Ramlibacter pinisoli: one gene and its partner. The protein of the gene in region 1 binds, or shares a complex with, the protein of each later gene. Links are inferred from orthologs where the notes say so. Each region holds a gene or a part of one and is shown on either strand. Other genes may lie near its edges.

Region 1 (5,141 bases):
GGCGGGCTGGCCAACCTGCTGTCGGCGCACCGCGACCTGGCCAACCCGCAGCACCGCGCCGAAGTGGCGGCGCTGTGGGGCGTGCCGGCGGTGCCCGACAAGCCCGGCCGCACGGCGGTGGAGATGTTCCAGGCCGCCGCCGACGGCGAGATCCGGGCCCTGTGGATCGCGTGCACCAATCCCGCGCAATCCATGCCCGACCAGGCGACGGTGCGCCGCGCCCTGGAGCGCGCCGAGTTCGTCGTGGTGCAGGAGGCCTTCGCCACCACCTCGACCTGCGCCTTCGCCGACCTGCTGCTGCCCGCCACCACCTGGGGCGAGAAGGACGGCACGGTGACCAACAGCGAACGCCGCATCAGCCGCGTGCGCCCCGCCCTGCCGGCCGCCGGCGCGGCGCGGCACGACTGGCGCATCGGCGTCGACTTCGCGCACCGGCTGGAGGCGCGGATGGGCCGTACGGCCACGCTGTTCCCGTACGAGACGCCGGAGTCGGTGTGGAACGAGCACCGCGAGTCGACCCGTGGCCGCGACCTCGACATCACCGGGCTGAGCTACGCCCTGCTGGAGGCGGCGCCGCGCCAGTGGCCGTTCGCCGACGGTGCCACCGCCGGCCGGGCGCGCCTGTACGAGGACGGCCGGTTCGCCACCGCCGACGGCAAGGCCCGCTTCGTCGACACCGTCTACAAGCCGCTGGCCGAGCCGCGCGAGTCGCGCTACCCGTTCTCGCTGACCACCGGACGGCTGCGCGACCAGTGGCACGGCATGAGCCGCACCGGCACGCTGGGACGCCTGTTCGGCCATGTGCCCGAGCCGGTCGTGCAGATGCACCCGCAGGACATGGCGCGCCGCCAGCTGCGCGACGGCGACCTGGTGTACGTCACCTCCAAGCGCGGTTCCATCGTGGTGCCGGCGCAGGCGGACACCGGCCTCGGCCTGAGCCAGGCGTTCATCGCCATGCACTGGGGCGAGGAATATTTGTCCGGCTGCTCCAGCACCGGCACCCCGCTGGCCGGCATCAACGCATTGACCACCTCGGCCTACTGCCCGCAGTCCAAGCAGCCCGAGCTCAAGCACGCGGCGGTGAAGATCCTGAAGGCCGAGCTGCCCTGGTCGCTGCTGGCCATGGCCTGGCTGCCGGAGGACGGTGCGCTGCGGGCCCGCGAGGAACTCAAGGGCCTGATGGCGCTGTTCCCCTTCGCCTCCTGCGTGCCGTTCGGCCGCGAGCGCAGCGGCGTGCTGTTCCGGGCCGCCGCGCACGACGCACCGCCCGCGACCGTGCTGGACCGGATCGAGGTGGCGCTCGGGCTCGATGGCCTGCAGGGCCTGCGCTACAACGACCCCAAGCACGGCCAGCGCCGCGTGGCCCAGCTGGTGCGCAACGGCGCCGAGGCGCGGCTGGACGGCATCCTGCTGGCCGGCGACACCCGGGCCGAAGCCTGGATCCGCACCCTGCTGCAGGACGAGCTGCCGGCGCAGGCCTACGGCCGCCTGCTGCTGGCCCCCAGCGCCAAGGCGCCGGTGGCGGTGCAGGCCGCGTCGCGCCAGGTCTGCACCTGCTTCAACGTGCGGGAGGACCAGATCCGGCAGGCCCTGCAGCAGTGCAATGGCGACGAGGACGAGCGCCTGGCCGGCCTGCAGGACCAGCTGCGGTGCGGCACCAATTGCGGTTCCTGCGTGCCCGAGCTGCGCCGCATGGTCCGGGCCGCGGCGCCGGCCGGCATATCGGTCTAACCGGAGGTCATGAGGGCTCTGGGACAATCGACCGCGTGGGCATCAGCCAGTACATCAAGGAAATCGGCCGCGGCAAGCAGGGCGCGCGTCCGCTCGACCGCGCCCAGGCGGCCGACCTGTTCGGCCAGCTGCTCGATGGCACGGTCAGCGACCTCGAGGTCGGCGCGTTCTGCCTGGCCATGCGCATCAAGGGCGAGACGCCGCAGGAGATGGCCGGCTTCCTGGACGCCACCCACGCCCGCCTGCACCGCGTGCCGGCGGCCGGGCGCGCCGTGGTCGTCCTGCCCAGCTACAACGGGGCGCGCCGGCTGCCGGTGCTCACGCCCCTGCTCGCGCTGCTGCTGGCCCGCCAGGGCCTGCCGGTGCTGATCCACGGCGCCGCGACCGAGACCAGCCGCATCGCCGTCGCCGACGTGCTGGAGCCGCTGGGCATCCAGGCGCGCGAGACCGTGGGCCCCATCGCGCCCGGCGAAGCCGCGTACCTGCCCACGCACCTGCTGCACCCCGGGCTGAAGCGACTGCTCGACGTACGCCGGGTCGTCGGCCTGCGCAACTCGTCGCACAGCCTGGTCAAGCTGATGAATCCTTGCGACGGGCCCGCCGTGGTGGTGGGCAGCTACACCCATCCGGAATACGCCGTGTCGATGGCCGCGGTCTACGAGCTGATGGGCACCACCGCCCTGCTGCTGCGCGGCACCGAGGGCGAGGTGGTGGCCGACGCGCGCCGCCTGCCGCAGATGGACGGCTTCGTGCGCGGCCGGCGCGTGCCGCTCGAGGAAGGCCGGCGCGGCACGCTGACCGACCTGCCCGGGTGGCCGCAGGGCACCGATCCCGCTGCCACCGCCGCGTACATCGGCGACGTGCTCGACGGCCGCCAGCCGGTGCCGGCCTCGCTGCAGCTGCAGGTGGAACATATCTTGCGACTGGCAGCCCAGGCCTGACAGGAGACACGACCATGGCGATGACGACGACACAGGGCAAGGTGACGCTGGTGGGTGCCGGTCCCGGCGACCCGGAGCTGCTGACGCTCAAGGCCATGAAGGCCATCCAGGCCGCCTCCGTGGTGCTCGTCGACGACCTCGTCGGCCCGGAGATCGTCGCGCTGGCCCGGCCGGGCGCGCGCATCGTCCACGTGGGCAAGCGCGGCGGCTGCAAGAGCACGCCGCAGGCCTTCATCGAACGCCTGATGGTCATGGCCGCGCGCGAGGGCGAGACCGTGGTGCGCCTGAAGGGCGGCGACCCGTTCATCTTCGGCCGCGGCGGCGAGGAGGTGGAGCACCTGCGCGCCGCCGGTGTCCACGTCGAGGTGGTCAACGGCATCACCTCGGGCCTGGCCGCCGTCACCGCGCTGGGCGTGGCACTCACCCACCGCGACCACGCCCAGGGTGTGGTGTTCGTCACCGGCCACGCCCAGCGCGGCGGCGACGCCCCGGACTGGCGTGCGCTGGCACAGGCCGCGCACCAGGCCCGCCTCACGCTGGTGATCTACATGGGCGTCAGCGGCGCATCCGGCATCCAGGAGCAGCTGCTCACCGGCCTGCCCGCGAACACGCCGGCGGCCATCGTCCAGCGCGCCACGCTGCCCGGGCAGCGCCACGCCGTCACCACGCTGGGCGAGCTGGCCGCCACCATCGAGCGCGAGGACCTGGCCAGCCCGTCGGTCATCGTGGTGGGCGACGTCCTGCGCGGCATCGCCGCGGTGGCCGACACCACCAGCCACGTCCGCGCGGCCTGAGCCCCGCGCCCGGCGGCGACAATCGCCGCGTGAGCGACTCTCCTAGCGTCTACGACGCCATCGTCATCGGCGCCGGCGCGGCCGGCCTGTTCTGCGCCGGCGTCGCCGGCCAGCTGGGCGTCAAGGTCCTGCTGGTCGACCACGCCCCCAAGGTCGGCGAGAAGATCCGCATCTCGGGCGGCGGCCGCTGCAACTTCACCAACCGCGAGCTCGACCCGCGCGCGCCGCACCGGCACTTCCTGGGTGGCAACCCGCAGTTCTGCCGCTCGGCGCTCTCGCGCTACACGGCCGGCGATTTCATCGACCTGGTGCGGCGGCACGGCATCGCCTTCCACGAGAAGCACAAGGGCCAGCTGTTCGGCGACCGCAGCTCGGAGGATTTCATCCGCCTGCTGCTGGCCGAGTGCGGCGCCGGCGGGGTCGAGCACTGGCAGCCGTGCCGGGTCGAGGCCGTGCGCCGCGAGGGCGAGCGCTACGCGGTGGACACCGACCGCGGCACCGTCCACACCCCGCGCGTGGTGGTGGCCACCGGCGGCCTGTCCATCCCGCAGATCGGCGCCAGCGATTTCGGCCACCGGCTGGCGCGCCAGTTCGGGCTCGACCTGGTAGAGCCGCGTCCGGCGCTGGTGCCGCTCACCTTCGGCGGCGAGGCCTGGCAGCCGTACGCGCAACTCGCCGGCCTGGCCTTGCCGGTGCGCATCGCCACCGGCGAGAAGAAGGCGGCGATGGCATTCGACGAGGACCTGCTCTTCACCCACCGCGGCCTGTCGGGTCCCGCGGTGCTGCAGATCTCCAGCTACTGGACGCCCGGCACGCCGATCCGCGTCGACCTGGCGCCCGGCAGCGACGTCGCGCAGCTGCTCGCGCAGGCCAAGCTGCGCTCGCGCAAGCTGCTGGCCAACGAACTGGCGGCCATCGTCCCCGCGCGCCTGGCCGACGCCTGGACGCAGCAGGACCCGGGCTGGCAGCGCCCGGTGAACGAGGCCGCCGACAAGGCGCTGGGCGCGCTGGCGCAGGGCCTGGCGCGCTGGGAGCTGCTGCCCACCGGGACCGAGGGCTATCGCAAGGCCGAGGTCACCGCCGGCGGCATCGACACGCGCATGCTGTCGCAGCAGACCATGGAGTCGCGCCAGAGCGGCCTGTACTTCATCGGCGAGGTGGTCGACGTCACCGGCTGGCTGGGGGGCTACAACTTCCAGTGGGCCTGGGCCAGCGGCTGGGCCTGCGGGCAGGCACTGGCGGCGGCCCGCGCCGCCTGAATCACCCCATGTAGCGGGCGATGAGCTCCGTGAGGCGGTCCATCGGGACCGGCTTGACCAGGTGGTCGTCGAAGCCCGCCTCCAGGGCGCGGGCGCGGTCGCTCTCCTGGCCGTAGCCGGTGAGCGCGATCAGCCCGATGCCGCTGCCCTCGGGCCGCTGGCGCACCATGCCGGCCAGCTCGTAGCCGTCGATGCCGGGCAGGCCGATGTCCAGCAGCGCGACCTGGGGCCGGAACGCCGCCAGCGCCGCCAGCGCCGACTGGGCGTCACCGGCGGTGCGGGTCTCGTAGCCGAGCAACTGCAGCAGCTCGGCCAGCGTCTCGGCGGCATCGACGTTGTCGTCGACCACCAAGATGCGGCCGCTGCCCGGGCCGGTCTCGGCATGGGCCGGCGCATGGGCCGGCGCCGCCGCCGTC
Region 2 (5,057 bases), on another replicon or contig:
GCTTTCATGCGGGGGGAGGGGGAAGGCGGCTGAGCTCTTGGCGTGCCGGCAAGGCGGCATGCATAATGGTCTCAGTTCAAAAATTGGGGTTTGATTATGCTTGACCGGGACGGCTTCAGGCCCAACGTCGGCATCATCCTGCTCAACCAGAAAAACCAGGTGTTCTGGGGCAAGCGGATTCGCACCCACAGCTGGCAATTTCCGCAAGGCGGGATCGACCGCGGTGAAACGCCGGAACAGGCGATGTACCGCGAACTGCATGAAGAAGTCGGCCTCATGCCGGAGCACGTGCGCATCATCGCGCGCACGCGCGACTGGCTGCGCTACGAAGTGCCCGACCGCTACATCCGGCGCGACGCCCGCGGCCACTACAAGGGCCAGAAGCAGATCTGGTACCTGCTGCAACTGACCGGCCAGGACTGGAACCTCAACCTGCGCGCCACCAACCATCCCGAGTTCGACGCCTGGCGCTGGAACGACTACTGGGTCCCGCTGGACGTGGTGGTCGAATTCAAGCGCGGCGTGTACGAGATGGCCCTGACCGAACTCGCGCGCTTCGTGCCCCGCCACGACCACCGCAACCGCTACCTGCGCAGCGGCATGCGGTCGCGCGACAGCGGCCCGCATGACCCCTCGGCCGAAGCGGGCCCGGGTCCGGGGTTCGAGCTGCCGCCGGGCGCGACCTTCGAACCCGACCCGCAGGTGGCGCTCAAGCAGACGGAAGGCAATCGTGCGTCGTGAGCTGCGCGGGCCGGCCCTGGTGTTGGCCCTGTCCGCCTCGCTGGCGCACGCCCAGCTGGTCCCGGTCGATCCCGACTGGAAGGAACTGACGGCGCCGGCACCACCCGCCTCGCTGCGCACGCAGGGGCTGGTGCCGATCGACGTCGAGCCGTCGCAGCTTCGCTGGGGCATCGATCCGGACAGCATCGCCGTCGGTGCCGACGGGATCGTGCGTTACGTCGTGGTGGCACGCGGCGAGGGCAGCGCACTGAACGCGTTCTACGAGGGCCTGCGCTGCAGCAGTGGCGAGGTGAAGGTCTATGCGCGCCGGAGCAGCGACGGTGGCTGGGTGCCGGCCGCCGCCAGCGACTGGCAGACAGTGTTCAACAACCCGCCGGTGCGCCACAGCCTGGTCATCGCCAGAAACGGCGCCTGCACCGGCAAGGTGGCCAACGTGTCGGCCGCCCAGATCCAGCGCGACCTGGCCAGCGCCAGCAAGGGCCGCCACCTGAACGACTCGCGCTGAGGCCGCGCCTCTTAGCGCGTGACCACCAGATTGGTGCGATGGATCATCTCGGGCTCGGCCATGTAGCCGAGCAAGCGCTCGATCTCGGCCGACGGCTTGCGGCATAGCAGCCGGGCCTCGGCACTGGCGTAGTTGGCCAGCCCCCGCGCCACTTCGCGGCCCGCGGCGTCCCGCACCGCGATGACGTCGCCGCGCGAGAACTCGCCGTCGACGGCGGTCATGCCGATCGGCAACAGGCTCTTGCCCTCCCCCACCAGCTTGGCCACGGCGCCCTCGTCGACCAGCACGGCGCCGCGCAGCTGCAGGTGGTCGGCCATCCAGCGCTTGCGCGCCTGGCTCTTCTGCGTGGGTGCCACCAGCAGCGTGCCGATGCCTTCGCCGCCGCACAGGCGCAGCAGCGCATCGCGCTCGCGACCCCAAGCGATGACGGTCGAGGCGCCCGACCGCGCGGCCCGGCGCGCCGCCAGGATCTTGGTGATCATCCCGCCCCTGCCGAGGCTGGAACCGGCCCCGCCGGCCATCGCCTCCAGCGCGTCGTCGCCGGCGCGCCCCACGTGGACGAAGGTGGCGGCGGGGTCCTTGCGCGGGTCGGCCGTGTACAGGCCGCGCTGGTCGGTGAGGATGACCAGCAGGTCGGCCTCGACCAGGTTGGCCACCAGCGCACCGAGCGTGTCGTTGTCACCGAACTTGATCTCGTCGTTGACGACGGTGTCGTTCTCGTTGATGACCGGCAGCACCGCGAGCGAGAGCAGCGTGAGCAGCGTCGACCGGGCATTCAAGTAGCGCTCGCGGTCGGCGAGGTCGGCGTGCGTGAGCAGCACCTGCGCCGAGCGCAGCCCGTTCTCGCGCAGCTTGCTTTCGTACATCTGCGCCAGGCCCATCTGCCCGACCGCCGCGGCGGCCTGCAGTTCGTTGAGCTCGTGTGGCCGCGTGGTCCAGCCCAGGCGCTTCATGCCTTCGGCGATGGCACCGCTGGACACCATGATGACTTCGCGGCCGTCGCGCGCAAGCAGTGCCAGCTGGCGGCACCACTCGCCGATCGCGCCTTCGTCGAGGCCCCTGCCCTCGTTGGTGACGAGGCTGGAGCCGACCTTGACGACGATGCGCCGCGCACCGCGCAGCAGGTCGCGCTGCTCGGGCCCGAGGCCCTCACCGCTCGGCGTTGCCATCAGCCCTCTCCCTGGCCGGCCGCATCGGCGAAGCGCGGATCGACGTCCTTGGGCTCCTGCTCCCGCGCGTGTTGCGCGTGCACGTGCTGGAAGACCGACTTGACCAGTTCCTCGCAGCCTTCGCGCGTGAGCGCCGAGATCTGGAACACCGGCCCCTTGTAGCGCATGCGCTTGATGAAGTCCTTGACCCGTGCCTCGCGTTCGTCGGCGGGCACCATGTCCAGCTTGTTCAACACCAGCCAGCGCGGCTTGTCGTGCAGCGCCTTGTCGTACTTCTTCAGCTCGGCGACGATGGCCTTGGCCTGCGCGACCGGATCAGCGTCGTCGAATGGCGCGATGTCCACGAGGTGCAGCAACAGCCGGGTGCGTTGCAGGTGGCGCAGGAACTGGTGCCCCAGCCCGGCGCCTTCGGCCGCACCCTCGATCAGGCCGGGCACGTCGGCGACGACAAAGCTCTGCTCCGGACCGACGCGCACCACCCCGAGATTGGGGTGCAGGGTCGTGAACGGGTAGTCGGCGATCTTGGGGCGGGCATTGGAGATGGCCGCGATGAGCGTCGACTTGCCGGCGTTCGGCATGCCCAGCAGCCCGACGTCTGCCAGCACCTTGAGTTCGAGCTTCAGGTTCTTCTTCTCGCCCGGCCAGCCGGGCGTCTTTTGCCGGGGCGCGCGGTTGATGGAACTCTTGAAGCGCATGTTGCCGAAACCGCCATCGCCCCCCTTGGCCAGGACGATGGTCTCGCCGGGGGTGAGCAGCTCGTGCAGCACCTCGCCGGTCTCGGCGTCCGTGATGATGGTGCCGACCGGCATCTTCAGCGTGATGTCGGAGCCGGCCGCACCGAACATGTCCGACCCCATGCCGTGCTCGCCGCGCTTGGCCTCGTGGCGACGCGAGAAGCGGAAGTCGACCAGCGTGTTCAGGGCCGGATCCGCCACGGCGAAGACGTGGCCACCGCGGCCGCCGTCACCGCCGTTGGGGCCGCCGAACTCCTTGTACTTCTCGTGCCGGAACGAGACGCAGCCGTTCCCCCCGTCGCCCGCGGCGACATCGATGAAGGCTTCGTCGACGAATTTCATGGTGTGTCAAAAAGAACGAAGCCCCGAGCAAGTCGGGGCTTCGGACCTGCGGCGCGAGGTTACCTCACGCTGCGGGGGTGACGTTCACGGTGTGCTTGTTGAGCGAACCCTGGACCTTGAACGACACGTGGCCGTCCACCAGCGCGAACAGCGTGTGGTCCTTGCCCACGCCGACGTTGGTGCCGGGGTGGAACTTGGTGCCGCGCTGGCGCACGATGATCGAGCCAGCCGTGATGAGTTCGCCGCCGAACGCCTTCACGCCCAGCATCTTGGGCTGGGAATCCCGCCCGTTGCGCGTCGAGCCGCCGCCTTTTTTCTGTGCCATGTCATCTGCTCCTGGTTCAGGCCGCGATGGCGCCGATCTGCAGTTCGGTGAACTGCTGGCGATGCCCCTGGCGCTTCTGGTAGTGCTTGCGACGGCGCATCTTGAAGATGCGAACCTTGTCGTGCTTGCCATGGGCCACGACCGTGGCCTTGACCGTTGCACCGGACACCAGGGGAGTGCCGACCTTTAGGTCGCCGCCGTTGCCGACTGCGAGCACCTGGTCGATCACGATTTCCTGGCCTACGTCCGCAGCAATCTGTTCTACTTTGATTTTCTCGCCGGAGGCAACGCGATACTGCTTGCCGCCGGTTTTTATGACCGCGTACATGTGAGACCTCTGAAATGAGAAGCTCCCTGGGACGGATTTCCCAGAGAGCCCAAGATCATAGCATGGTATGCGGTCACTAACAAGGCTTGGCCGGCAGGCGCCCAGCCGGGTAGGGGCTCTTCCTATAATCGGCTGAACTGCCGTACCCGCCTTGACAGCCTCCTCCGCCAGCACCGCCTCGGTGCTCTCCTTGATCGCCGATGACATGCTCGAGGTGGACGCGGTCATCGCCCACCGCCTCGGCTCCAGTGTCCCGCTGGTCGGGCAAGTCTCCCAGTACATCATCTCCGCCGGCGGCAAGCGGCTGCGCCCCGCGCTGCTCCTGCTGGTGAGCGCGGCCCTGGGATACCACGGCCCGCACCGCTTCACGCTGGCCGCCGTCGTGGAATTCATCCATACGGCCACCCTGCTGCACGACGACGTGGTGGACGAATCGACCCTGCGGCGCGGCCGCGCCACCGCCAACGAGAACTTCGGCAATCCGGCCAGCGTGCTGGTGGGCGACTTCCTCTACTCGCGCGCCTTCCAGATGATGCTGGACGCGAACGACATGCGCATCATGGCCATCCTGGCCGACGCCACCAACGTCATCGCCGAGGGCGAGGTGCTGCAGCTGATGAACATGCACGACGCCTCGCTCGACGAGGCGGGCTACCTGCGCGTGATCCGCTCCAAGACGGCCAAGCTGTTCGAGGCCAGCGCCCGCCTGGGCGCGGTGCTCGCGGGCGCCTCGCCGGCGATCGAGGAAGCCTGCGCCAGCTACGGCCAGGCGCTGGGCACGGCGTTCCAGGTGATCGACGACGTGCTGGACTACGACGGCGATGCGCAGGAGATGGGCAAGAACCTCGGCGACGATCTGCGCGAAGGCAAGGCCACGCTGCCGCTGATTGCCGCCATGCAGCGCGGCTCCGCG

The links. Proteins that work in one complex are often made in the same cells at the same time.
Region 2: the proteins of ybiB (region 1) and cgtA are in contact, whole or in part, in a crystal structure (PDB 8BFT), measured with the Escherichia coli proteins. The link is inferred for Ramlibacter pinisoli from one-to-one orthologs.

What each region holds. Positions count from the first base shown.
Region 1 is NZ_WSEL01000003.1:594,852-599,992, forward strand. Bases 745-3,719 are described here. They hold ybiB (DNA-binding protein YbiB), read left to right. Parts: upstream 745-1,766; coding sequence 1,767-2,672; downstream 2,673-3,719. Other genes in these bases: GON04_RS04030 (molybdopterin-dependent oxidoreductase), read left to right, coding at 745-1,731; cobA (uroporphyrinogen-III C-methyltransferase), read left to right, coding at 2,693-3,466; GON04_RS04045 (aminoacetone oxidase family FAD-binding enzyme), read left to right, coding at 3,496-3,719. In the rest of the region: more of GON04_RS04030, read left to right, coding at 1-744; more of GON04_RS04045, read left to right, coding at 3,720-4,725; GON04_RS04050 (ATP-binding protein), read right to left, coding at 4,727-5,141.
Region 2 is NZ_WSEL01000009.1:1,822,454-1,827,510, forward strand. What follows is about bases 1,454-4,344. They hold cgtA (Obg family GTPase CgtA), read right to left. Parts: upstream 3,492-4,344; coding sequence 2,415-3,491; downstream 1,454-2,414. Other genes in these bases: proB (glutamate 5-kinase), read right to left, coding at 1,454-2,415; rpmA (50S ribosomal protein L27), read right to left, coding at 3,556-3,816; rplU (50S ribosomal protein L21), read right to left, coding at 3,833-4,144. Outside these bases: GON04_RS23095 (proline--tRNA ligase), read right to left, coding at 1-8; GON04_RS23100 (RNA pyrophosphohydrolase), read left to right, coding at 97-741; GON04_RS23105 (CNP1-like family protein), read left to right, coding at 731-1,246; more of proB, read right to left, coding at 1,258-1,453; GON04_RS23130 (polyprenyl synthetase family protein), read left to right, coding at 4,350-5,057. UniProt on the Escherichia coli protein: An essential GTPase which binds GTP, GDP and possibly (p)ppGpp with moderate affinity, with high nucleotide exchange rates and a fairly low GTP hydrolysis rate.